Regions from separate parts of the Pseudomonas sp. AB39(2026) genome, predicted to be linked through region 3. Evidence: riboswitches for the same ligand, from Rfam matches in the RefSeq annotation. Region 3 holds a riboswitch; each other region holds the start of a gene.
What was found. A riboswitch is a leader RNA that binds a small molecule or an ion and turns the genes downstream of it on or off. The one in region 3 is predicted to bind cobalamin.

Region 1 (7,917 bases), 460 kb from region 3:
GGGTAGCGGCGTGCAGAGCGAGCTGCACTTGATTGGCCGGGCCGACAATGACAACCCTGCGTGCAGGATGCTGCTGGAGGCCATTCGCGCTGCAGTCTGAATCCGGCTGCCGGCCGGCGGAGTCAAGGTTTGTGTAACAAGGCCGATACCCATGCAGGCCACCCCTGCGCACCTAGGGTTGGTCATCACGCCTTCTATGGCGGCCTGCCCGGATGGAACCCTTTACATGCAAGAAGTCCCCACCCATTACGCCAACTTGCGGGTGGCGCGCAATGCCCCGCCCGAGGTGATACGCGCCGCTTACAAGGCCCTGATGCAAAAGCACCATCCCGACCGCAACCCTGGCGATGCGGAAGCTGAGCGCATCGTACGGCTGTTGAACACGGCCTATGTGGTACTCAACGACCCCAAGCAGCGGGCACAACACGATGCCTGGATCGCTACCCAAAAAGCACAGCGCTTGCAGGCCCAGCTCAAACAGCTGGGGGCGACTTCCCAGGCGGGGCAAGCAGCCGGTGTTCGCAAGCGCAGCCGTGCATGGCTGGTGGTGACCCTGGCAGTGGCGCTGGCCTTTGCCTTAGGCATGGGCCTGGCTGTGCAGATGACCAGCCAAGCGAGGCCTGCCATTTCATCTCACTGGCGCCGCTGAACCCGGGGTTCTGTCTGAGATATGTTTGTGCGAAGGTCAGGCCGGGCCGCGCAGGCAAGGCGAAAGTAGGCGAGGAAGCGGACTGGGCCCGCACTCGGGTTTACTGGTTGTAAATGAGCATTCCGAGCCTAGGCGGCCCCACCTGCTTTCAACGCAGCATCACCGAGCACGGATATATTTCAGACAGAACCTATGGTCGGGAATTAACAGCCAGGTGCTGAGTCTATGAACATTACCCGGTATTCCCAAGCACTTGGGAGCCTCACCTAAGGCTGATTCGACGCATAGCGAGGAATTCACGATGCCATTGCCCCACCAAGACGACATTCACTCGCCTGCTTGGCGAAACATGCTCGAAGGCGTGGACAGGGCTGCCGACTATGTAGAGATTCGCGAAAGCGCTGCCCGCGCCACGGGCTACCTGCGGTGCCTTACGGACTTTGGCCTGGTAAACCTGGGCCAGCACAAAGCCATGGCTGAGCGTATCGATACGGTGTCCAATCGGCGCCTGGCTGCACTGCAGCATGCGGCCCGGGGCTCGGCAGATCCATGGTAAAGCTCAGCAACGTTGAGTACCCCCTTCAGTAAAATGTTGTTTCTTGAGTCAAGAACAGCACGCCATCGCCGATACGCTTTTTACGAAAAGAGGATATCGGCCATGCAACGCAACACTCACCACAGCATTACTTCTCCCTCGCCCCTTATCGTGCTTCGGGCCGAACGTGCGCTGGTCGCTGCCGCCTGTGCTGGCGTCTGCGGCTGGGCGGTATCTCTGGCCTGGCTGTGGTGGGCCTGACCATGCGCCTTTCAGTCGCTCAGTGGTTTTCCCTGGCCTTGTGTGTAGGGCTGTGCATGTTGGTGGATGGCGAGCTTTGGCGAGGGCTGGGCGTTTAATGCGTCTGCGCTACCCTCTCTCTATCCTGGCACCGGTACCTCAGACTGGGCAGGGCTCACGTCGATCAAACGCTCGAAGCTTCACACGCTATGCGTTGCAACTCCCCTGCCTTATCCAACCGGTAACGGTCATAGTCTGCGGCCAGCAGCAAGGTCCCGTTATAGTGAGCCGCAGCCTCCGCCCTCAGCGCTTCAAGGGTCAGGCCAGGCCGGCCAGTCACCTGGTAGCGCGGGCTGAAATGGGTTAATACCAGGTTAGGCAACCCAGCTGAGGCGGCAAAGCGGGCAACCGCCGCTGCACTGCTATGACCATGGTGTTCCTTCCCACGCGCTACCGCTTGGGTATAGGTTGCCTCGTGCACCAGCACCTGGGCCCCTTCGCAGGCATGCCTAAGTAGCGCGGGCTCTGCATTGTCCCCCGCCACTACGATGCACTGAGGCGGCTGCTCAAAGCGCAGGTAGGCTGTGGGTGTCAGTACTCGGCCCTGGTGGTGCACCGCTTCGCCTCGCATCAATGCCCCCCACGCTGGGCCTCGCGCTACCCCATCAGCCGCCAGCCGCGCAAGGTCCAACTGGGGGCGAGCGGCGGCTTCAGTAAAGCGGTAAGCATACGAAGGCACACGGTGAGCCAAGGGCGTGGCGCTCACGCTCAAGCCTGCATTGACCCATGGCGGGCCCGTTACCAGGCTTGGTGTGGCGTGAAAGCGCAAGGGAAACGGCACGTGTGTTTCGGTGAGATCAAACGTACTGAGCAACCAGGCCTTGATACCGGCCGGGCCAATGATGTCCAGAGGCTGGGTACGCCCCTGCAGGCCGGCGCTGGCCAGCAGCCCAGGCAATCCATAACAGTGGTCCCCATGCACGTGGGTGATGAAGATCCCGCTCAACTGGCGCAGGGACAAGGGCGTACGCAGCAGCCGGTGCTGTGTACCTTCGCCACAGTCAACCAAGTACCAGGCCTTGCCTTGGCTTGCCAGTATCGCCAGGCCACTGACGTTGCGCGCCCGGGTGGGGGTGCCAGAGGAGGTGCCAAGAAACATCAGTTCCATCAGAGGTCCTTTCAAAAGCGTTGGGCCATGAAACCACATTCGATGCCCGCGCCGCCCGCTCCGTGAGCGTTGGTGTTCAAACAGGGGCGGCTGACGTGCTTAGACCCCATGGCCCACGGCAAGCATCCAGCCAGTGCCTGGCCTGCACAGGGCGCAATTTTCCTGAACTTTGCTTGCCTTGGCGCTTTCCCAAAACCATGGCGCCCAGCAAAGGGCCACCTTCCCACCTTTCTACAGGAGCTCATATGAGCAGCAAACGCGTACTGATCATCACTTCCAACACCGGCATCGAGCGCGACGAGCTGGTCAAACCCCTGGAAGCTCTCAAGGGCGCTGGCCTAACCGTGACCCACGCGTCGGTCAAGGGCGGCACCACGCAGACCTTCGTACAGGACACTGAGAAAGACCGGACCGTGGAATCCACGGCAAAACTGGCAGACCTCAAGGCTGATGATTTTGACGCCTTGGTGATTCCTGGCGGTACCGTCAACGCTGACACCCTGCGCCAGGACAAAGATGCTCAGGCTTTGGTAAAGGCGTTCGCTGACGCAGGCAAAACCGTTGCCGCAATCTGCCACGGCCCTTGGCTGCTGATCGATTCAGGCGTGATCGAAGGCAAGACTCTAACGTCTTACCCTAGCGTGAAAACTGACCTGCTCAATGCCAAGGCGGCAGGGTGGGAAGACACTGAGGTATTCAAATGTGGTGCCAACGGCTGGACGCTAATCACGTCCCGCACCCCAGATGACCTGCCTGCATTTAATCAGGCCATTATCGAGGCGCTGCAAGCCGCGTAATAAAGCCCCGTATTCATTTGCCCGCGCAAGCGGGCTTTTTTAGGTTCTTCACGGATCACTGAGGACGTTATTGTCCAGACCCCGTGAAGAACTTTGTTTTTCCTGTTTGACGCTCCCTCGAGGGCATGCTTTGCTTACACCTTTCGTTCGGGTGCCCTTCACAGGGTGAAACGGGAAACCGGTGCGCCGCCAGGCCAGTCCGGTGCTGCCCCCGCAACGGTAAGCGAGCGCGCTTCATATCCACTGTGCCAGGCATGGGAAGGGGAAGCGGACCGTCAACACTACGGTGTTGCCCCTCGCAAGCCCGGAGACCGGCCCGACGGACATCATTGACACACCTGCGGTGGGCGGGCTGTCCGGCCCCGCCTTTGGCAGGGTTTCGGCGCCTGCCTGTCCTTTACCTGAGGGAAGCGCCATGTCCGCCCACGCTACAAGCCATCTCGTTGCTCAACCTGCTGCTACCCTCACCCAGCGTATTGCTGCGGCGTGCCTGGCCACCGTGTTAGGCGCTGGCTTGGTCTATTTTGCCGGGTTCTCCCACCTGCCTGCCGTGCACAATGCTGCACATGATACGCGCCATAGCGCTGCATTCCCTTGCCACTAAGGTGCTTGCCATGATTACACGTATTCTGCGCACCGCCGGCTTTGCGGGGTTGTTCGCGGCGCTGTTGCTGACGGTGATGCAAAGCCTGTGGCTTACGCCGCTGATTCATACGGCCGAAACCTATGAGCACGCAGCCCCTGCCGGCCATGAGCATGGAGGTGCCAACACCGCCGAGCACGTCCATGAAGAAGCCGCCTGGGAGCCTGAAGACGGCTGGCAGCGCGTGCTGTCCACCACCGGCGGCAACCTGGTGGTTGCCGTGGGCTTCGGGCTGATGCTGGCCGGGCTGTATACGCTGCGTGCGCCGGGCCGCACGGCTGAAGGGCTGCTCTGGGGCCTTGCCGGCTATGCTGTGTTTACCTTGGCGCCCACGTTGGGCCTTCCGCCGGAACTGCCAGGCACCGCTGCAGCCGACCTCGCTTCACGCCAGGTCTGGTGGGTCGGTACAGCGGCTTCCACTGCCGTGGCGCTGGCGCTGATGGTGTTTGCCCGGGGATGGCCCTTGAAGCTGGCTGGGGCTGTGCTGCTCGTGATCCCTCACCTGGTCGGCGCCCCTCAACCGGCCATCCATGAAAGCCTCGCGCCCGAGGCGCTGGAAGCCCAATTCCGCTGGGCAGCGCAGTTGACCAACGTGGCGTTCTGGTTGGCGCTCGGGAGTGCAACGGCCTGGCTGTTCCGCCGTTCGGCGCGGGCCTGATCACTGGTTATGGGGCATCCCTGGCTGGTCGCAGGGCTTGGCTGCCGCAGGGGCTGCCCTGTAGAGGTGTTGCAAGCGCTACTGGAACAGGCCCTTGCCCAAGTGGGCGCTACGCTATGTGACGTGCAGGGCATTGCCTCGCTGGACAGAAAATGCGGCGAACCTGGGCTGGTAGCCCTTGCAGTGAGTCAGGGCTTGCCGTTATCAGGCTACTCGGCCAGTGCCCTGGCGCCCTACGAGCCGCTGCTGAGCCACCGCTCATGGGTGAGCCTGCAACATACCGGTTGCCTTGGCCTGGCGGAAAGTGCCGCATTGGCCCATTGCGAGGCGCTCAGCCAGCGAACACCCAAGTTGTACCTGGCCAGGCTCTGTGCCAGCCATGCAACGGTCGCCCTGGCCATCGCAACATGAAATTTACTCAACCTTCATAGGCAGCCAACCTGCAATGACCGTCTATTTTATCGGCGCCGGCCCCGGCGATCCCGACCTGATCACTGTTAAAGGCTTGCGTCTGCTGCGTCAGTGCCCTGTGATCATTTATGCAGGCTCTCTAGTGCCCGAAGTATTACTGGAGGGCCATCGTGCAGAGCGTGTAATCAACAGTGCGGCGCTGGACCTGGAGGCCATCGTCCAGGAAATCGCCCAGGCCCACTCCCGTGGGCAGGATGTCGCACGCGTGCATTCTGGTGACCCTGGCCTCTACGGCGCCGTGGGTGAGCAGATCCGGCACCTGAGGGCCTTGGGCATACCGTTTGAAATTGTCCCGGGTGTGACAGCTGTCGCCGCATGTGCCGCGTTGTTGGAGGCAGAGCTCACTCTGCCAGGGGTGTCCCAGACTGTCATCCTCACGCGCTATGGTACGCGCTCCCCGATGCCCGCAGGCGAGGCCTTGGCGGATCTGGCGCGTCACCAAGCGACCATGGCCATTCATTTGGGGGTCAGCCACTTGCCGGCTATTGTGAACACCCTGATGCCCAGTTATGGAGTCGATTGTCCTGTTGCAGTGGTGCACAAAGCCACGTGGCCTGAGCAAGACTGGGTTACAGGCACCCTCGGCACGATCCAAGCCCAGGCCGCAGGTAAGGGCTTTCAGCGCTCGGCGTTGATCATCGTGGGCTGGGTACTGGGCAATGAGGTGTTTGAAGAGTCCGCTTTGTACCGCGCTGGGCGCGCGCACTTGTATCGGGCCGAATAAGAGAGATAGAAATGGGCTACGCCGTCTGCGTAGCCCGAGGTTATCAATAGTAAGCATTCTCGCGCTGGGAATGGTCGGTCACGTCGCGGACGCCCTTGAGCTGAGGAATCCGCTCCAGCAACGTGCGCTCTATGCCTTCCTTCAGGGTAACGTCAGCCTGGCCACAGCCCTGACAACCGCCCCCGAACTGAAGCACGGCCACACCGTCCTCAACCACTTCGATCAGGCTGACCTGGCCCCCGTGGCTGGCCAAGCCTGGGTTGATCTCGGTTTGCAGGTAGTAATTAATGCGCTCGTCGATGGGGCTGTCTTCGTTGACCATCGGCACCTTAGCGTTGGGTGCCTTGATGGTGAGCTGTCCGCCCATGCGGTCCGTGGCGTAATCCACCAATGCATCCGCCAGGAAAGGCTCGCTGATGGCATCGATCCAGGCGGTGAAGCTGGCCAGCCCGATCGGCGTGTCGTCAGGCTTTTCTTCCCCTGGCTTGCAGTAGGCAATACAGGTTTCGGCGTATTGAGTACCCGGCTGGGTGATAAACACACGGATGCCGATACCTGGTGTGTTCTGCTTGTTCAGCAGGTCGCCCAGGTAGTCCTGGGCGGCGTCGGTAATGGTGATGGTGCTCATGTAGGTTCCTCACAGGCTGGCAGGCAGTTTACGGCAAACCTGCCGTTGGAGAAAGTCCTAGTAATTTTGTCGGGTTAAAGGCACAGCCTGCCTGGTAGGCGCACCTACGATCCAAGCCTTCATACGCCCATACAAGCGTTTTTCCAGCCATTGATAACTCAGCCAGGACACCGCCAGGATGGTTGGCACGCAGAACAGCCCGAACACCATATAAGGGTTTGCGCCCAGCCGCTCGGTCATGAACCAGCCTGCGTACAGTACCAGGAGGTGAACCAGATAAACGGAGTAAGAGCAGTCACCCAGGGATTTGAGCACACGGTTATGGGAGAACCGAGGTTCCAAGGCCAGGCAGCCCAGGACAATACCTGCACTCGGCAAGCCCCAGTTCAACAGGCGGTTCGTAGGCTCCAGTTGGTAGATGATTGCCATGCTGGCCAGGATCAATGTCACTGGAAAGATCAGGCCGCTACGCACCCAGCCCCGGCGCCACGCGACGCCGATGGCAATCCCCAGCAGGAACTCATACATGATGTTGTTGGCATAGAACCTTCCTGTGAGGCCTACGCGGCTCAGCACTTCGCTACCTGCCAGCAGTACCACACCTACCATGGGCAAACGCCAGGCCTTGGGTGCAAAGAACGCCAGCGAGAACACCGCGTAAAAGAACATCTCGTAATTAAGTGTCCAGCCTACGTTCAAGGTGGGGTAAAGCCCGTACCCGCCTGGGTTTTCCGAGGGAATGAACAACAGCGAGAAGATAAAGGTAGGCCAGTCCACCACGGCATGTGGCATCTCATGCCCTACGGTGTACAGGAGCAAGCCCATGGCTGCGGTGTAAAACCAATAGGCCGGAATAATGCGAATGGCGCGGTTGAGTAGAAATTCGCGGGGCTGAATGGGTTTGTCATAGGTGGACAAGTAGATAACGAGCCCGCTGATCACAAAAAAGATGTCTACGCCTACCGACCCTTTGGACGAGAAAAAATGGCCTATGGGGCCTTTGGACTCAAAATTGAAAAACACCTGCATGAAGTGATGGCAGACCACCATCCACGCAGCGATGGCGCGCAGCGCCTGAACAGAAATCAACATCCACATACCCTTTGTAACAAGAACACTTTCCACGCCCAGAAGGCGCGATCTCATGCATGGGACTGGCGCGCTTGCAGAAAGGTCGGAAGTTTCATATTTCCTTCAGGCAGGAACCTTATATCCATCCTAACAACATGAATCAGTTTCATGATAACGCGCTCCTTGATGCAATGTGGCTCAGGTTTGCTATCATCTCGCTTTTACCGTCCGTACCAGAGCCTTCTTCCCATGACTGACCGCGCCGCTCGCCTGACTGCCCTGCATGACGCCCTCGCCTCACGCATCTTGATCCTCGACGGCGGCATGGGCACC
Region 2 (7,917 bases), 1.1 Mb from region 3:
GGCAGGATGATCAGGTCGGCCGGTGGAATCGGCTCGCCCGGCCGCACAAAGGTGAGCGCGACCTGAGGATGAAGGCGCAACGGGTCGAAGTCGGTGTGGTTGCTGATGCGCGGCAGTACGGGCACCACTACACGCAGCAATTGGCCCTGCTTGGCCGGTTGGCGGCTGTCGACTGCGTCCTCGGCTTCCAGGTGGAAGTCTGTGAGGTAGGGCAACACCCCCAGCACGGGCTTTCCCGTATGGGCTTCAAGCCAGTCCAGCCCAGGCTGGAGCAACGCAAGGTCGCCCCGGAAGCGGTTGATCACGAAGCCCTGTACCCGCACTTGCTCAGTCGCCGAAAGCAGTTCAAGGGTGCCCACCAGGTGAGCGAACACGCCCCCTCGGTTGATGTCTGCTACCAGGATCACCGGGCAATCCACGGCTTCAGCAAAGCCCATGTTGGCGATATCGCCCTCGCGCAGGTTGATCTCAGCAGGCGAGCCCGCCCCCTCCACCACCACCACGTCATAGGCCGTGCTCAGGCGTTCGTGGGATTCAAGCACGGCCTGCATGGCCGTGGCCTTGTAGCCGTGGTAGCGCAAGGCATTCATATTGCCCACCGCCTTGCCATGGATGATCACTTGAGCCCCAGTGTCACTGTTGGGCTTGAGCAGCACCGGGTTCATGTCGGTATGTGCCGCTAGCCCACACGCTTGGGCCTGCACAGCCTGGGCACGGCCAATCTCGCCGCCATCAGCCGTCACAGCACTGTTGAGGGCCATGTTTTGCGGCTTGAAGGGCACCACTGTTTTGCCTTCACGGCGCAGCCAACGGCACAGCGCCGTCACCAAGGTGCTCTTGCCTGCGTCGGAGGTGGTGCCTTGTACCATCAGGGTCGGCATCAGGCCTCCTTGCTAAATGAGGCCAGGCCTTCGCCAAGCCGTTGCCAATGGGCTTCGTTGCTGGGCAGGCCAAAACGAAGGCTGCGGTTGTGAAGAAACAGCCGCACCAGAATGCCTAGCCTGGCCAAATGCAGGTAAAGGGCTTCGGCACGCTCGACCAGCACCCATTGAAACAGCGCGCACCCCCCTTCAGGCACCAGGCCATGTTCGGCCAGCAGCGCCACGAGGCGATCGGCTGCCTGGGTGCAGCGAGCTATCTGCTGGCGATGCCCTGCCTCGTCCAGCAGGCACGCACGCCCTAGGGTGCGGGTAGGGCCGCTAACGGCCCAGGGGCCCAGATGGTCCACCAGGCCTGCCAGCAAGCGTGGCTCGGCCAGGGCAAAGCCGAGTCGTACACCGGCCAGGCCGAAGAACTTGCCAAAGGATCGCAGCACCACCAGCCCAGGAAGGTGAGCGTCCGCCGCCAGGCTATGCTGGGGCGTCATATCCATGAACGCCTCGTCTACCACGAGCCATCCGCCCCGTGCGGCCAGGCGCGCATGCCAAGCCAGCAGGCAGCTGCGGTCCAGCAAGCGGCCCGTAGGGTTGTTAGGGTTCACGACCACCAGTACATCGAGGCGGTCTAGGTAATCATCGGCTTCGCTGTCAGCGATTTCGCGTACCACATGCCCGCCCTTGCGCCACGCTTCGGCATGCTCGGCGTAACAGGGCGCCAGCACGCCTACCTTGCCAATGCGGCGAAGGCGGGGCAGTACCTGAATGGCCGCCTGGGAACCGGCCACCGGCAATACCTGACGCGCACCGTAGTACCGGCAGGCAGCGGCTTCCAGGCCGTCATCGGGTTCGGGAAGGCGTGCCCAGGCCTGTGCCGGAATCGCAGGCACAGGCCAGGCCCAGGGCGCGATGCCCGTAGACACATCCACCCATTCGTCCTCGTCACGCCCGAACGCCTGTGCAGCAGCACGTAGCCGCCCACCATGCTCAAGCATAGAACTGCCCCCATACACAGATAATCAGCAGCCAGAGCCAAACCCCGCGCTGCACCAATGCCCAGGCGTTTTCAATGGCCGAGGCGTCGGCGGCCGGGCCTTCACCCAATACCGGCCGGTGATGGACCTCCCCGTGATACATGGCTGGCCCACCCAGCTCTACCCCCAAGGCCCCGGCGCCAGCGGCCATGACAGGGCCTGCATTGGGGCTGTCCCAGAGCCGCCCCTGCTGGCGCCAGCACCGCCAGGCCAGGCCTGTTTTGCCAAGCACCGCATAGGTAAGCGCTACCAACCTGGCAGGCAGCAGGTTGAGCAGGTCGTCGATACGTGCGGCGGCCCAGCCAAAACGTTCGAAACGTTCGTTGCGGTACCCCCACATGGCGTCCAAGGTGTTGGCCAGCCGGTACATCACCACACCGGGCACACCCCCCACCACGAACCAGAACAAGGCGGCAAATACGGCATCGCTACCGTTTTCCAGTGCCGACTCTGTGGCTGCTTTGGCCACACCCGTTCCATCCAAGGCTTCGGTATGCCGGCTGACCAGGCGGCCTACCCGTTCGCGTGCGCGTACCAGGTCCCCGGCGCGCAAGGCCCGTGCTACCGGCAACAGGTGCTCGCCCAGGCTGCGCAGGCCCAACGCCCAATACAGCACCAGCACCTCAACCACACCGCCTATCAAGGGCAGCCACGACAACACGGTCAACACCAGCACAGGGGGTACCACAGCCATCAGCCACGCAGTCACGCCATGGCTGCGCCAGCCGTGGCCTGCGAAGTTGAACCGCTGCTCAAGCCGTTTCGCCAGGTTGCCAAAGCCTACCAAGGGGTGCCACCGACGAGGTTCACCCAGCAAGGCGTCCAGGGCGACCCCTGCGACACAGGTCAAAGCCAGCATCACAACGTTGCCCCCCATGTATCGTTGAACAACAGTTCATCGAGCGGCCGCTCCTGTGTCCAGCCTTCGAGCACCAGCATCGGCTCTGAATAGAACTGGGCCACCGGCCCGAGGCACAGCACCGCCAAGGGCTTGCCGCCGGCGGGTATGTTCAGCAAGGCGCTCAGGCGCTCGGGGTCGAACAGAGACACCCAGCCCATGCCGAGCCCCTCGGCGCGGGCGGCCAGCCACAGGTTCTGCACCGCACAGGACAGCGAAGCAATGTCCATTTCCGGTAGCGTACGGCGCCCGAACACGTGCTGTTCGCGGCCGTCGGCCAAGGCGACCACCAGCAGCTCGGCACACTCACGTACCCCTTGCACTTTGAGAGCCATGAAATCGTCGGCCCGCTCATTCAAGGCCTGGGCCGTGCGCAGGCGCTCTTCTTCCACCAGTTGGTGAATCGCACTGCGAAGGGCCAGGCTGCGGATACGGATAAAGCGCCAGGGCTGCATCAGCCCTACGCTTGGCGCCTGGTGAGCCGCCAGCAGCAGGCGTTGCAATACGTCAGGCGCTACCTCCCCGCCTATGAAATGGCGCATGTCCCGCCGTTCGGCAATGGCGCGGTACACGGCTGCTTTCTCCGCGTCGCTGTAGGCGTGCTCGCTCATGCTGCCACCTCAGCGGGGCGAAGCAACGCCGCGCTGGCGGCAAGGTTGGACGGAAAGTAGAAATGCACATAGGAGGCCGTTAGCCGGCCCACGCGGTAGATCGCCTCGGCACCTCGCCCGCCGTTAGGGCTGCGGCCACGGGTAGTAGGTGCCCAAGGCGATGTGGTCAGGGAATGGTGGTAGGTGTGCCCTCTCAGGCACCCCTCATCCAGCTGCACGTCCTGCAAGGCCAGTGCAGCCAGGCGTTTTTGTAGCACCGCCTCGCCAGGCATCAGCCCAAGAAGGCTGGCGCGTTCGCCTTCCACACTGGTCAGCCCGTCCAGCAGGTACAGCATGCCACCGCATTCGGCCAACAGCGGTTTATCTGCACGATGGTGCCCGCGAATCGCCTCCAGCATCGGGGTATTGGCGGCCAGCTGATGGTGATGCAACTCCGGGTAGCCGCCCGGCAGGTAAAGGCTGTCGCACGGCGGCAGCCCCTCATCAACCAAGGGCGAGAAGAAGACCAGCTCGGCACCCATGGCCCGAAGTGCGTCCAGGTTGGCGTTATAAAGGAAAGCGAAGGCTTGGTCGCGGGCAATGGCAACGCGTACGCCCTGCAACAGCCGCGCCGGGGCCTCAGGCTCAGGGGGGCTGAAACACACAGGGGGTGGCAACGCATCATCGCAGGTGGCCGCCAGCGCCTGAGCTGCGGCATCGAGCCGGCGATCCAGGTCTTCCAGTTCGCTGGCCTGCACCAGGCCCAGGTGCCGGCTGGGCAAGTTGATCGCCTGCTCACGCGGCAAGCCACCGAACCAGCGCAGGCCTTCGGTGAGGCTGTCGCGTAACAGCTGGCTGTGACGTTCGCTGCCCACTCGGTTGGCCAGCACGCCCACGAAGGACAACGCCGGCCGGTAGCGGGCCAAACCCAAGGCCAGCGCACCGAAGGTCTGAGCCATAGCCGTACCGTCGATCACGCCCAGCACGGGCACGCCCAGTTCGATGGCCAGGTCTGCACTGGAGGGAAGGCCGTCGAACAGCCCCATCACCCCTTCGATCAGGATCAGATCTGCCGTTTCTGCCGCCTCCCACAGCAGGCGGCGACTTTGCGCTGCGCCTACCATCCACAGGTCCAGCTGGTACACCGGCGCGTCGCTGGCACGCTCGAGAATCATGGGGTCGAGAAAATCTGGCCCACACTTGAACACGCGTACCTTGCGGCCGCGGTTGCGATGCAGGCGCGCCAGTGCGGCCGTGACCGTGGTTTTACCCTGGCCAGAGGCAGGCGCGGCGATGAGTACTGCAGGACAGTGCCGGGCTGTACTCACCACTCGATACCCTTTTGTGCCTTGATACCTGCCTTAAAGGCGTGTTTGACCACGCCGATTTCGCTGACCGTGTCAGCCGCCTCCAGCAATTCCGGGCGGGCCGTACGGCCTGTAACGATGGCATGTTGCAAGGGTGGGCGCGCCTGAAGGTCCGCTAACACGGCGTTCACATCCAGGTAGCCATGCTTGAGGGCGATATTGAGCTCATCAAGCAGCACGAAATCCACGGCAGGGTCGGCCAGCAAGCCTTTAGCAACTGCCCAGGCGGCCTCAGCGGCGGCAATGTCACGTTGGCGATCCTGGGTCTCCCAGGTAAAGCCTTCCCCCATCACATGAAAGCTGACCTCCTCTGGAAAGCGGCGGAAGAACGCCTCCTCGCCCGTGGAGTTGCGCCCCTTGATGAACTGCACCACCCCGCAGCGCATGCCATGGCCCATGGCGCGGGCCAACATGCCAAAACCGGAGCTGCTTTTACCTTTGCCATTTCCGGTCAGCACCAACAGCAGGCCGCGCTCGTCAGGGGAGGCGGCAATACGGGCGTCCATTACAGCCTTCTTGCGCACCATACGGGCCTGGTGGCGTTCGTCACGCTCGGGAGTGTCGTTCATGTGCTGCCAGGTCCTTCACTGCGGTCACTGGCGGGTGCGCACCGACGCTATGCCTCAGCCCTACGGGGAAGCATGGCGTGGATGCCGCGCTCACCCGCACGGCGATCTGTACTGTAATAAGGCGGGTTGCATCGCTCGCCCGATAAGGTTTCAGGCCGGTCTCCGGGCTTGTGAGGGGGCCGTTATACCCCACCGGCGCGCCTTCCCGGTTATCCCAGTGGCCTGTGCGGCGGTGTTCACTCACTTACCGTTGCGGGGGCAGCGCCGGCCTTGCCCTAGGCTCACCGGCTTCCCTGTTTCACCCTGGCGCGCGAAGGTGGCCGGGGCACCTGAAACAATCGCGCAGGGTAAGGGGTTGGCCCAACAGCGTCAATTAAACATGTTGAACCTCCACCGCCTCGCTGCCTCTACGGTACACAACCCGGCTGCCAGGAAGCACACCATGCACATGTCCCGCCTTGCCTTAACCGTTGTACTTGCCGCCAGCGTGGCGGCGTGCGGCGAAAGCTCGAAACTGCAAGTGGCCGATGGTACAGGCCCTTCACCTAAACTCCCCGAACCCAACAAGACCCTGATCCCCACTGTCAATATTGCCCCGGCCGTGGGTTGGCCCCAGGGCGCCAAGCCCAAGGCTGCGCCCGGCACCCAGGTGAAGGCCTTCGCTGAGGGGCTCAACCACCCCCGCTGGCTGTACGTATTGCCCAATGGCGATGTGTTGGTAGCAGAAACCAACGCGCCACCCAAACCCGACGACACCAAAGGGATTCGAGGGTGGGTGATGGAGAAAGTCATGGGGCGTGCCGGGGCGGCCGTGCCCAGCCCGAACCGCATCGTGCTATTGCGCGACAAGGATGGCGACGGCGCAGCGGAAACCCATGAAGTGTTCCTGCAAAACCTCAATTCGCCTTTCGGCATGGCGTTGGTGGGCCAGAACCTGTACGTAGCAGACACGGACAAGATTCTGCGCTTCAACTACACCCCAGGCGCCACTCACCTGGACAGCGACGCCCAGACCGTCACCGACCTGCCCGCCGGCACGATCAACCATCACTGGACCAAGAACATCATTGCCAGCCGCGATGGCAAGAAGCTGTACGCGACCGTGGGTTCCAACAGCAACGTGGCCGAGAATGGCCTGGACAATGAGCAAGGCCGCGCCGCCATTTGGGAAGTGGACCTTGCCACTGGGCAAAAGCGCCTGTTTGCCAGCGGCTTGCGCAACCCCAATGGCCTCGCCTGGGAGCCCACGTCTGGCAAGCTTTGGACAGCCGTAAATGAACGGGACGAGATCGGCAGCGACCTGGTGCCGGACTACATCACCTCTGTAAAGGACGGCGCGTTCTACGGCTGGCCGTTCAGTTACTACGGCCAGCACGTGGATGTGCGTGTCGAACCTGGAAACCCGGACATGGTGCAAAAAGCGATTGCGCCTGATTTTGCGGTAGGGCCCCATACCGCCTCCCTGGGTTTAGCCTTCGCCCAGCCCGGCCAACTGCCGGCACCTTTTGATAAGGGCGCGTTCATTGGCCAGCATGGCTCTTGGAACCGCAAGCCACATAGCGGCTACAAGGTGTTGTTCGTCCCCTTTGCCGACGGCATGCCAAGCGGCCAGCCCGTGGACCTGCTAACGGGCTTTCTCAATGACAAGGAAGAAGCCATGGGCCGCCCGGTCGGTGTAGTCGGCGACAACAAAGGCGGATTGCTGGTCGCCGACGACGTAGGCAACAAGGTATGGCGTGTGACCCGGTAATAGCGGCCAGGCCCAGCCAGGGCCGTTATGGCAGTGCTGTTTGTGCCAAGCGCTCTGGCTGGATCACCCGCTTGGCAGCCAGGTAGGCTTTCTGCCAATACGGTTTGTTCAGGTATTCCAGGCGTACCGTACCACCGGTGCGCGGTGCGTGAACGAACCGCCCTTCCCCCACGTAGATACCGGCATGGCTCACCTGCCCATTGCGTTGCGTCGAGAAAAATACCAGGTCGCCGGAACGCAGGGCGTTGCGGTCGATGGTGGGCGAATGCATGGCAATCAGGTCACGGGTGGTGCGTGGCAACGCGATGCCTGCCGCGTCGTGGTACACAAACCCGATCAGGCCACTGCAGTCGAAGCCAGCGGCAGGCGTGTTGCCTCCCCAGCGGTACGGCGTACCTACCAAGCCAATGGCTCGAAACAATACGTCGTCAGCCTTTACCGAGGAGTAATCCGTTGGGTCAACCATCAGCGGGCGAGGTGCAACGGCCACCGGCTTGGGAGGCGGAGGTGGTGAACTCGCGCAGGCGGCCAGCAGCAAGAGCGGCGCCAACGCCAATAGGCGCAAAGAGGTGAAAGCCATGAGAAGGGATTCCGAGTTCGACTGCCGGTGAAGAGTAGCGCTTAACTCGCTGAATTCAAAAAAAAAGAGTAGCGAAAGCGTGACCGCTCGTCGCTACTCTTTTAACCCCGCCATGCGGGGCCGAACACACCGCTGCGCTTAGCGGCGCGCAACCTCGGTGGTGGGCGCCATCGCCAGCACACGCTTGGCTTCGATATAGGTTTTGCTCCAGTAGCTGTCACCCAGGTTATCCACGCGAACGCCGCCGCTGCGGC
Region 3 (7,917 bases):
AGGCCATCGGCTACCTGCCCCAAGCGGCTGAAATAGACCGAGGGTTTCCGCTCACCGTGGCCGATCTGGTGGCCATGGGCGCCTGGCGTACCTCAGGGGCCCTGCGTCGGCATTGCCGTGCTCAAGCACAGCAGGTGACCGACTGCCTGGCCACCGTAGGCTTGGCGGGTTTCGAACTGCGGAGCATCGCGGCCTTGTCTTCGGGGCAGCTGCAACGGGTATTGTTTGCCCGCCTGTTGCTGCAGGAGGCGCCCCTGATCGTGCTGGACGAGCCGTTCAACGCCATGGACGCGCGCACCACCGAGGACCTGCTACGTCTGGTGCAACGATGGCACCAACAAGGCCGTACTGTGATTGCCGTACTGCACGACCTGGAGCAGGTTCGGCAGCATTTTCCCTCTACCCTGTTAATGGCGGGCCGCCTGGTAGCTTGGGGGCCAACCTCTACCGTGCTGGTGACCGACCACCTGCGTCAGGCGCGCCACCTGGCCGCTGCCAGCGTAGATAGCAGCCCGTGGGTGTATTGCCCGGCGGGTGTCGCGCCGTGACGTTCTACAGCGTTGCCATTCAACCGTTCGTGGAGTTCGGCTTTATGCGGCGCGCGCTGGCGGCCTGCCTGGCCATAGGCGTGGGGTCTGGCCCGGTGGGCGTGCTGCTGGTACTGCGGCGCATGAGCCTAGTGGGCGATGCCATGAGCCATGCGGTGTTGCCGGGCGCGGCCGTGGGGTTCCTGTTGGGCGGGCTATCCTTGCCCGCCATGGGCCTGGGCGGCCTGGTCGCCGGCCTGACCGTTGCCCTGCTCGCCGGCCTGGTAAGCCGCTTTACGCCCCTGCATGAAGACGCCAGCTTTGCCAGCTTCTACCTGACGTCGCTGGCTGCAGGGGTGATGATCGTGTCGCTGCACGGCTCCAGCGTGGACCTGCTCCATGTCCTGTTCGGCACCATTCTGGCCATCGATGCGCCTGCGCTGGTGCTGGTGGCCGGTATCGCCTCCTTCACGTTGCTGTTACTGGCGGTGATCTACCGCCCGCTGGTATTCGAGTGCGTGGACCCTGGCTTCATGCGCGCGGTGGGCGGGCGGGGATCGCTGTACCACGTGCTGTTCCTCCTGCTGGTGGTGATCAACCTGGTGGCAGGCTTTCAGACATTGGGCACTTTGATGGCCGTGGGCCTGATGATGCTGCCCGCCACTGCTGCCCGCTTCTGGGCTCGCTCCCTGGTCGGATTGATGGCGGTCGCTACCTTGATTGCCAGCTTGTCGGGGTTTGTGGGCCTGGTCGTGTCCTATCACCTGGGCGTGGCCTCGGGCCCGGCCATCGTGTTGTCAGCCAGCGGATGTTATGGCCTGTCTCTGTTGTTCGGCCCACGCGGCCTTCTACGCCGCACACCTTCCCGTCCTGTATCGAATCTGGAGCCCCATTAATGAAACTGATGTTACTAGTGCGCGGCCTGGTGGCCCTGATGGCCGGCCTGGGCGCCGCGACCGCGCACGCTCAGCCCTTGCAGGCTGTGGCGTCCTTTACGGTGATTGCAGACATGGTGCGCACCGTCGGGGGCGATCATGTGGCCGTAACATCGCTGATAGGGCCCGACGGCGACCCCCATGTGTACGAGCCCTCCCCAGCTGACGCCCAGGCGCTGCATGGCGCAGACATCGTATTCGTAAGCGGCTTGCACCTGGAGGGCTGGATGGACCGCCTGATCCAGGCCTCTGGCTATTCGAAACCCCCGGTAGTGCTGTCCCAGGGTATTCATACCCGCGCCTTGCAAGAAGACGGTGTGACCGTTGTAGACCCCCATGCCTGGAACAGTGCTGTTAACGCGCAGGTGTACGTAGCAAACGTTATCACCGCCCTGCAACACCAAGACCCCACCCATGCTACAGACTACGCCCGCAACGGCCAGGCCTACCTCACGCAACTCAAGGCACTGGACGCCTACGCCCGCAGCCAGATCCAGGCCATACCCGCAGCCAGGCGCAAGGTGCTGACCTCCCACGACGCCTTCGGCTACTTTGGGGACGCCTATGGGGTGACCTTCCTGTCACCTCTGGGCTTTTCTACCGAGAACGAGGCCTCCGCCGCCGATGTGGCGGCGCTGATACAACAGATCAAGCGCGAACACGTGGCAGCCTATTTCTTCGAAAACGCCGCCGACCCGCGGCTGGTCCAGCAGATCGCTGCGGCCAGTGGCGCACGGCCCGGTGGTGCGCTCTATGTGGAGGCGCTGAGTGGCCCCAACGGCCCCGCGTCAACCTACGCCCGCATGTTCCGCTACAACGTGGACCACTTGGTGTCGGCCATGGGCACGCCACCGCCTGACGCTCGCTGATATCACGCTGGGCCTGATAGCAGGCCCAGGCTACTGGCCACAGCGCGCAACTGGTCTTTCTCTTCCTGCAGCATCAATGCGTGGTCGGCCCGCTTGAGCAGCAAGGCCGTATGGGCCCGGCACACCGGGGCGAAAGTAGACGGATCGATCTGCGCCAAGCTGGCCAAAGCCTTGACCAGGCGTATGTCGATTTCCAACAAACCCGCGCCGTCGCGAGCGATAAGGGTAAAGAAATCGTCGAACAGGTCCGCCACCTTTAGCGGGTGCAGGTAAACCCCTCGGCATTGCTCCTGGGGAGGCTCAGTATCACGTTTTAGCATTGACCACTGGGTGAAACACCGCACGCCTCGGCCGATCACATCGATGGCCGTGCCTGAATCATTGGTGGCGGGCGACAAGGCTCGGGAGGCAATTTCGCCCAGCACTGCCAGCCCAAAGCGAGGGTCCTGCTCGAATGTACGGCGTACCGCAAGGCTGAGGGCCTCCAGCACCTGAGCGCCAAGTGCTTCAAGGTCCACCCGCGCGCCAGGCTTGCGGGGCACGACCTGGGCGATGAGGGTGCCAACGTGCAGGAACGTGCCAGGCAATACGTCCATGTACAGGCTCACGTCGTGGGCTTGAGCGAGGGCACCGAGGGCTTCTACATCCATGTGCTGCACATAGCCGGTGGTGGGGCTGGCAACGGTGAGCGTGCCCGGCGGCAACTGCAGGTGTTCAGGGTAGTGCTCACCGCCCAGACAGGGCCAGCGGGCACGGCGCTCCATGGCCTGAAGGGCAGCGGCCTCTACGCGGTCGATGGTTTCGCCTACCCGGCCCAGCCGCGATAGGTGGTCGATCCAGCGCAGCAAGGTATAAACGATCAGGATGACCATGATGATCGTTACGGCAAACAGCACCACCCTGCCCTGCGCTCCATACGCGCCTGTGCTAAGCGCGATGATGCCCACCAAGCTGAACAGAAACGACCCGATGAACGTGGCCAAAGCGTTCTGGGTGGTGGTGTCCTCCATCACCAAGGTCGTCGCACGAGGGGTCACACCACTGCTGGCCGCGCTATAGGCACTCACCATGGTGCTAAGAGAAAAGGTAGTCACGGCCAGCATGCTGGAGGCAATGATGGACAGGATCTTGTCGACCGAATCGGCCCCTACCTTGGCTGGGAGGGACGGGGGTACCAAATCCCTGAACAGGATCGCCAGCAGCGCGGTCGCTACACCGACCAGGGAGAACAGGCTGGCCCGGAACCATAGGCGCTTGGTCAGTTGACGCGCGGCCCAGCGCCATCGAGCAATCATGGAACGTACCTTGGCAGAAGGAGGCAGACACAGCAGGCAGGCGTTGCGCCTTGGGCCGCTACCTGGCCATTGGGTACGCGCCGTGCAGGAAAGTTTCAGGCCTTGGTGATCACCCGTTTGAGCACCTGGCCCAGCTCTTCAGTGGAGTAAGGCTTGTGCAGCAGCTCGATGCCCTGAGCACCGCCCAGGGCCAGCGCATGGCTGTACCCGGTGGCCAGCACCACGGGAAGCTGTGGCAAGTTCGACACCAGCCATTTGGCCAGCTCGATGCCGCCCATGCCCGGCATCACCACATCAGAGAACACCACATCGAAGCCGGCACCGTGCTGGCCCAGCAGGGCCACTGCGTCTTCGGCATTCACGGCCCACGTAGGGGAGTAGCCCAGGTCTTCTAGCATCTGGGTGGCAAAGCGGCCCACCTCGATATTGTCCTCCACCACGAGCACGCGCTGCCCCGTGCCCAGAGCCGCTTGCGTTACGGTTGGCACAGGGGTATACGGCGCCACCTGCACCTGGACTTCCGGCAGGTACAGGCTAAAACGTGCGCCCTGGCCCACAACACTGGTCACCGTGACATCACCGCCCGACTGTTTGGCAAACCCGAATACTTGGGAGAGCCCCAGCCCAGTCCCTTTGCCTACCTGCTTGGTGGTGAAAAACGGCTCGAAAATACGGGCCACCGTATCGTCCGAAATCCCCTCGCCCGTGTCAGTCAGGGCAATTTCGGCAAAGGGGCCGGCGGCCGGGGCATGGCCGCGAATCGCTGGCAGCGGAACGCCGTGGCGCAACTCCACAATAAGCGTGCCCGCACCGTCCATGGCATCTCGTGCATTGACCGCCAGGTTGATTAGGGCCGTTTCAAACTGATTGGTATCGGCTTCGATGAAACAGGCCGTGACGGGCAGCTCGGTGATAACGGTAATACGGGCGCCCATCAGGGTGTTGAGCATGTCCGCCAGGGCATGCAACTTGGCGCCCACCTCGAACACTTCAGGCTTGAGCGCCTGCCGCCTGGCGAAGGCCAGAAGCTGGGCCGTGAGCTTGCTGGCACGCTCCACAGTATCGGAGACAGCCGTAAGGTAGCGCTGCCGCCGCTCTTCGCTCAGCGCGGGACGTTTGAGAAAGTCCACTGACGACCGAATAATGGTCAGCAGGTTGTTGAAGTCATGGGCTACACCACCGGTCAACTGACCTACGGCTTCCATTTTCTGTGATTGCCGCATGGCCTCTTCGGCAGCGGCCAGGGCTTCGATGCGTTGCTTGTCCTGGGTGATGTCGCGGCCTACAGCGTTGATCACGCCATCACCTGCGCGGCTGGACCAACTGATCCAGCGGTAACTGCCATCCTTGTGCCGGTAGCGGTTGTCCAGCCGTGAGTATTCCATGCCATTACCCAGGTCACGAGCTTCCTGGGCCGTGCTCACCTGATCGTGGTCATGTATGAAGGCGAACAGGGTGTTGCCCAGCAACTCGGCCTCTGTCCAGCCCAACAGTTGGGTCCAGGCCGGGTTGACCGCCGTGATCACGCCTTCTACGGTGCAGCGCAGCATCAGGTCCTGGGACAGCTGCCACAAAGCGTTGCGGTCTTCGGTGCGTTCGGCCACCACCCCTTCAAGGTGAGCGTTCAGCTCCTTAAGGCGCCGCTCGGCCAGAATACCCCGTGTGGTTTCGGTCACTACCAGAAAGATGCCGGCCACCTTGCCGTTGTCATCCCACAGGGGGCTGTGGCAATGGGTGAAGAACGCTTCTTCGGCCACGCCATCGCGGTCGGGCGTGTAGCGAGCGTCCTCCACGTAAAACGCTTGCCCCCCTAGAACCTGATCGAAAATAGGCGTGAGCTGGTCCCACATCTCGGCCCACCATTCCCGGGCGGGCTGCCCAAGGTGGCCAGGGTGCTTATGGCCCAGGCTGGGCGCGTAGGCATCGTTGTAGAAGGTAATAAGCGCCGGCCCCCAATGCACCATCATGGGAAACTGCGAGCTGAGCACGATCTGCACGGCCGTTTTCAGGGACAGCGGCCATTGAGCCACCGGGCCAAGGGCACTGTGGGCCCAGTCCAAGGCGCGCAGCCGTTCGCCACATTCCCCGCCGCCCTCAAGGCAGAAGTGCTGATGCATAGCCGTTACTACCCTCTCGCTCAATGCGTGCCGATGTCGGCTGGGCCATGATACCGGTTTGGCCCCAGGCTTTGTATGACCATTGCCCTGGCCGGGTTGCCAATACACCGCAATGGTTTACTATTCCGGCGCCGGTTTCCGAAAGGAACTAACAGGGAATCCGAAGGGCTCAGGCCCAAAACGGAACTGCCCCCGCAACTGTAGGCGCCGAGCCTGCTCCATACATGCCACTGGGCTTTGCCTGGGAAGGCTGGGGCGGCGGGGAAACGCCAGTCAGGAGACCTGCCGGCCTTAAGCTGTGCACGACAGCTGGCTACGCTTGCCGACCTTTCGTCCACAGCCTAATCAATCACTTACCGGCGGGGTGTCCGGAAAAGGCACCCCCGTGCGCCCGCCCCTGGCCAGGCAGCGCTTGCGGGCAGGTCTTTTTTGCACTGCGCCCCCTCTGCCCTTTCAGGAGCGTTTGCCTGTGAAACTGCCTGCCTATCCTGCCCTTGCCTTGTTGGCAAGCATTGCCACATCCGCTCTGGCAGCCCCTACCCAGTACCCACTCACCGTGCAGAACTGCGGCAAGGCTCTAACGTTCGACCAGGCACCGGTGCGTGCGGTCACCATCGGCCAGGCCGGAACGGAGCTGTTCTACGCATTGGGCTTGGGTGATCGCCTGGTGGGCACGTCCCTGTGGTTCGATGCGGTTAAGCCTGAATATGCCGCCCTAAATGCCAAGGTGGAACGCCTGGCCAACAACGAGCCCAGCTTCGAAGCCGTCATTGGCAAGCGCCCCCAGCTGGTAGCGGTTCAGTTCGAATGGATGGTCGGCCCCCAAGGCGCGGTAGGTACGCGAGAGCAGTTCCACGACCTCAACATCCCTACCTACCTGATGCCCTCCGACTGTGTCGGCAAGGACAACCTCAAAGGCGCAGACGGTACGCGCTTGCAAGCTTTTGATATCAACACGCTCTACACCAGCGTGCTTGAGCTGGCAAAAATCTTCGACGTGGACCACCGTGGCCAAGCCTTGGTGGCGGATTACAAGGCACGGCTTGCGCGCGCGGCGGCACGTGCCCAGGCCAGCGCCGTCAAAGCACCTACGGCGGTGGTGTGGTTCTCCAGCGCAGCCCTGGCCACAGACCCCTTCGTGGCTGGCCAGCAAGGCGTGGCCGATTACCTGCTCAACGCCGTGGGGATACGCAACGTGGTCACGTCCACTGAAGAATGGCCGACCGTGGGCTGGGAAACTTTGGCCAAGGCCAACCCCGACTTTATCGTGATCGCACGTATGGAGCGTCGCCGCTTCCCGGCCGACGACTACCAGAAGAAGCTGGCGTTTCTCAAAAGCGACCCAGTCACACGCAACATGGACGCCGTCAAGCATGATCGCATCCTGATCGTTGACGCCGATGCGTTACAGGCCAGTACCCGCCTGTTCGACGGTATCGAACAGCTGGCCGAAGCCCGGGAGCACTACCGCCCATGAGGCCAGGTTGGGGGTGGAGCCTCCTGCTGCTGTCTGGGGCGCTACTGGCTGCCACGGCCATGGGCGAAACAGCCCTGCCGTTTGGCCAGGTGCTGAAGGTATTGGCCAACCAGTTGGCCGGGGCTCATTACCCGCTGGACCCCATCGACGTGGGTATTGTGTGGAATTACCGCCTGCCACGCGCCTTGGTAGCGGCTGCCTGTGGCGCAGGCCTGGCCATCTGCGGGGTGATACTGCAAGCGTTATTACGCAACCCCCTGGCCGAGCCCTACCTACTGGGCATTTCGGCCGGCGCGTCTACCGGCGCGGTGCTGGTATCGGTACTGGGTATCGGCGGTGGCTTGATCTCACTATCAGTAGGGTCATTTCTCGGGGCACTGCTGGCCTTTACCCTGGTTATCGTGCTGGCCCGCGCGTCGCGCGCCAGTGGCAGCGCAGGGCTGATCATCCTGGCAGGCATTGCCAGCTCCCAACTGTTCAACGCCCTCACGGCGTTTGTGATCGCCCGCTCAGCCAACGCCGAACAGGCCCGGGGCATTCTGTTCTGGCTGATGGGCAATTTGAGCGGGGTACGCTGGCCGGCAGTGGCACTGGCGGTACCCGTCGCGCTGCTAGGGCTGGGTGTGTGCTGGTGGCAGCGGCGAGCACTGGATGCCTTCACCTTCGGCGCCGACTCGGCCGCTTCACTGGGCGTGTC

Region 1: it holds a riboswitch for cobalamin, as region 3 does, so the genes downstream of both, ACSAMW_RS03405 (CbtB domain-containing protein) here and ACSAMW_RS01335 (ABC transporter substrate-binding protein) in region 3, are expected to answer to the same signal.
Region 2: it holds a riboswitch for cobalamin, as region 3 does, so the genes downstream of both, cobO (cob(I)yrinic acid a,c-diamide adenosyltransferase) here and ACSAMW_RS01335 (ABC transporter substrate-binding protein) in region 3, are expected to answer to the same signal.

What each region holds. Positions count from the first base shown of each region.
Region 1 covers NZ_CP195212.1:769,222-777,138, forward strand. The annotation lists gene ACSAMW_RS03375 (LysR family transcriptional regulator) at 1-100, shown strand, start outside; gene ACSAMW_RS03380 (J domain-containing protein) at 227-649, shown strand; gene ACSAMW_RS03385 (hypothetical protein) at 951-1,205, shown strand; gene ACSAMW_RS03390 (hypothetical protein) at 1,308-1,445, shown strand; gene ACSAMW_RS03395 (MBL fold metallo-hydrolase) at 1,609-2,592, opposite strand; gene ACSAMW_RS03400 (type 1 glutamine amidotransferase domain-containing protein) at 2,838-3,389, shown strand; cobalamin riboswitch at 3,522-3,723, shown strand; gene ACSAMW_RS03405 (CbtB domain-containing protein) at 3,805-3,993, shown strand; gene ACSAMW_RS03410 (CbtA family protein) at 4,004-4,690, shown strand; gene ACSAMW_RS03415 (cobalamin biosynthesis protein) at 4,700-5,101, shown strand; gene cobM (precorrin-4 C(11)-methyltransferase) at 5,136-5,885, shown strand; gene nfuA (Fe-S biogenesis protein NfuA) at 5,929-6,513, opposite strand; gene ACSAMW_RS03430 (acyltransferase family protein) at 6,571-7,605, opposite strand; gene metH (methionine synthase) at 7,834-7,917, shown strand, end outside.
Region 2 covers NZ_CP195212.1:1,412,577-1,420,493, forward strand. The annotation lists gene ACSAMW_RS06110 (cobyric acid synthase) at 1-881, opposite strand, end outside; gene cobD (threonine-phosphate decarboxylase CobD) at 881-1,870, opposite strand; gene cbiB (adenosylcobinamide-phosphate synthase CbiB) at 1,863-2,771, opposite strand; gene bluB (5,6-dimethylbenzimidazole synthase) at 2,768-3,418, opposite strand; gene ACSAMW_RS06130 (cobyrinic acid a,c-diamide synthase CobB) at 3,415-4,725, opposite strand; gene cobO (cob(I)yrinic acid a,c-diamide adenosyltransferase) at 4,722-5,333, opposite strand; cobalamin riboswitch at 5,470-5,681, opposite strand; gene ACSAMW_RS06140 (PQQ-dependent sugar dehydrogenase) at 5,776-7,083, shown strand; gene ACSAMW_RS06145 (C40 family peptidase) at 7,109-7,663, opposite strand; gene ACSAMW_RS06150 (C40 family peptidase) at 7,802-7,917, opposite strand, start outside.
Region 3 covers NZ_CP195212.1:312,731-320,647, reverse strand. The annotation lists gene ACSAMW_RS01360 (metal ABC transporter ATP-binding protein) at 1-548, shown strand, start outside; gene ACSAMW_RS01355 (metal ABC transporter permease) at 593-1,423, shown strand; gene ACSAMW_RS01350 (metal ABC transporter substrate-binding protein) at 1,423-2,331, shown strand; gene ACSAMW_RS01345 (DUF2254 domain-containing protein) at 2,334-3,626, opposite strand; gene ACSAMW_RS01340 (hybrid sensor histidine kinase/response regulator) at 3,722-5,743, opposite strand; cobalamin riboswitch at 5,859-6,047, shown strand; gene ACSAMW_RS01335 (ABC transporter substrate-binding protein) at 6,213-7,220, shown strand; gene ACSAMW_RS01330 (FecCD family ABC transporter permease) at 7,217-7,917, shown strand, end outside.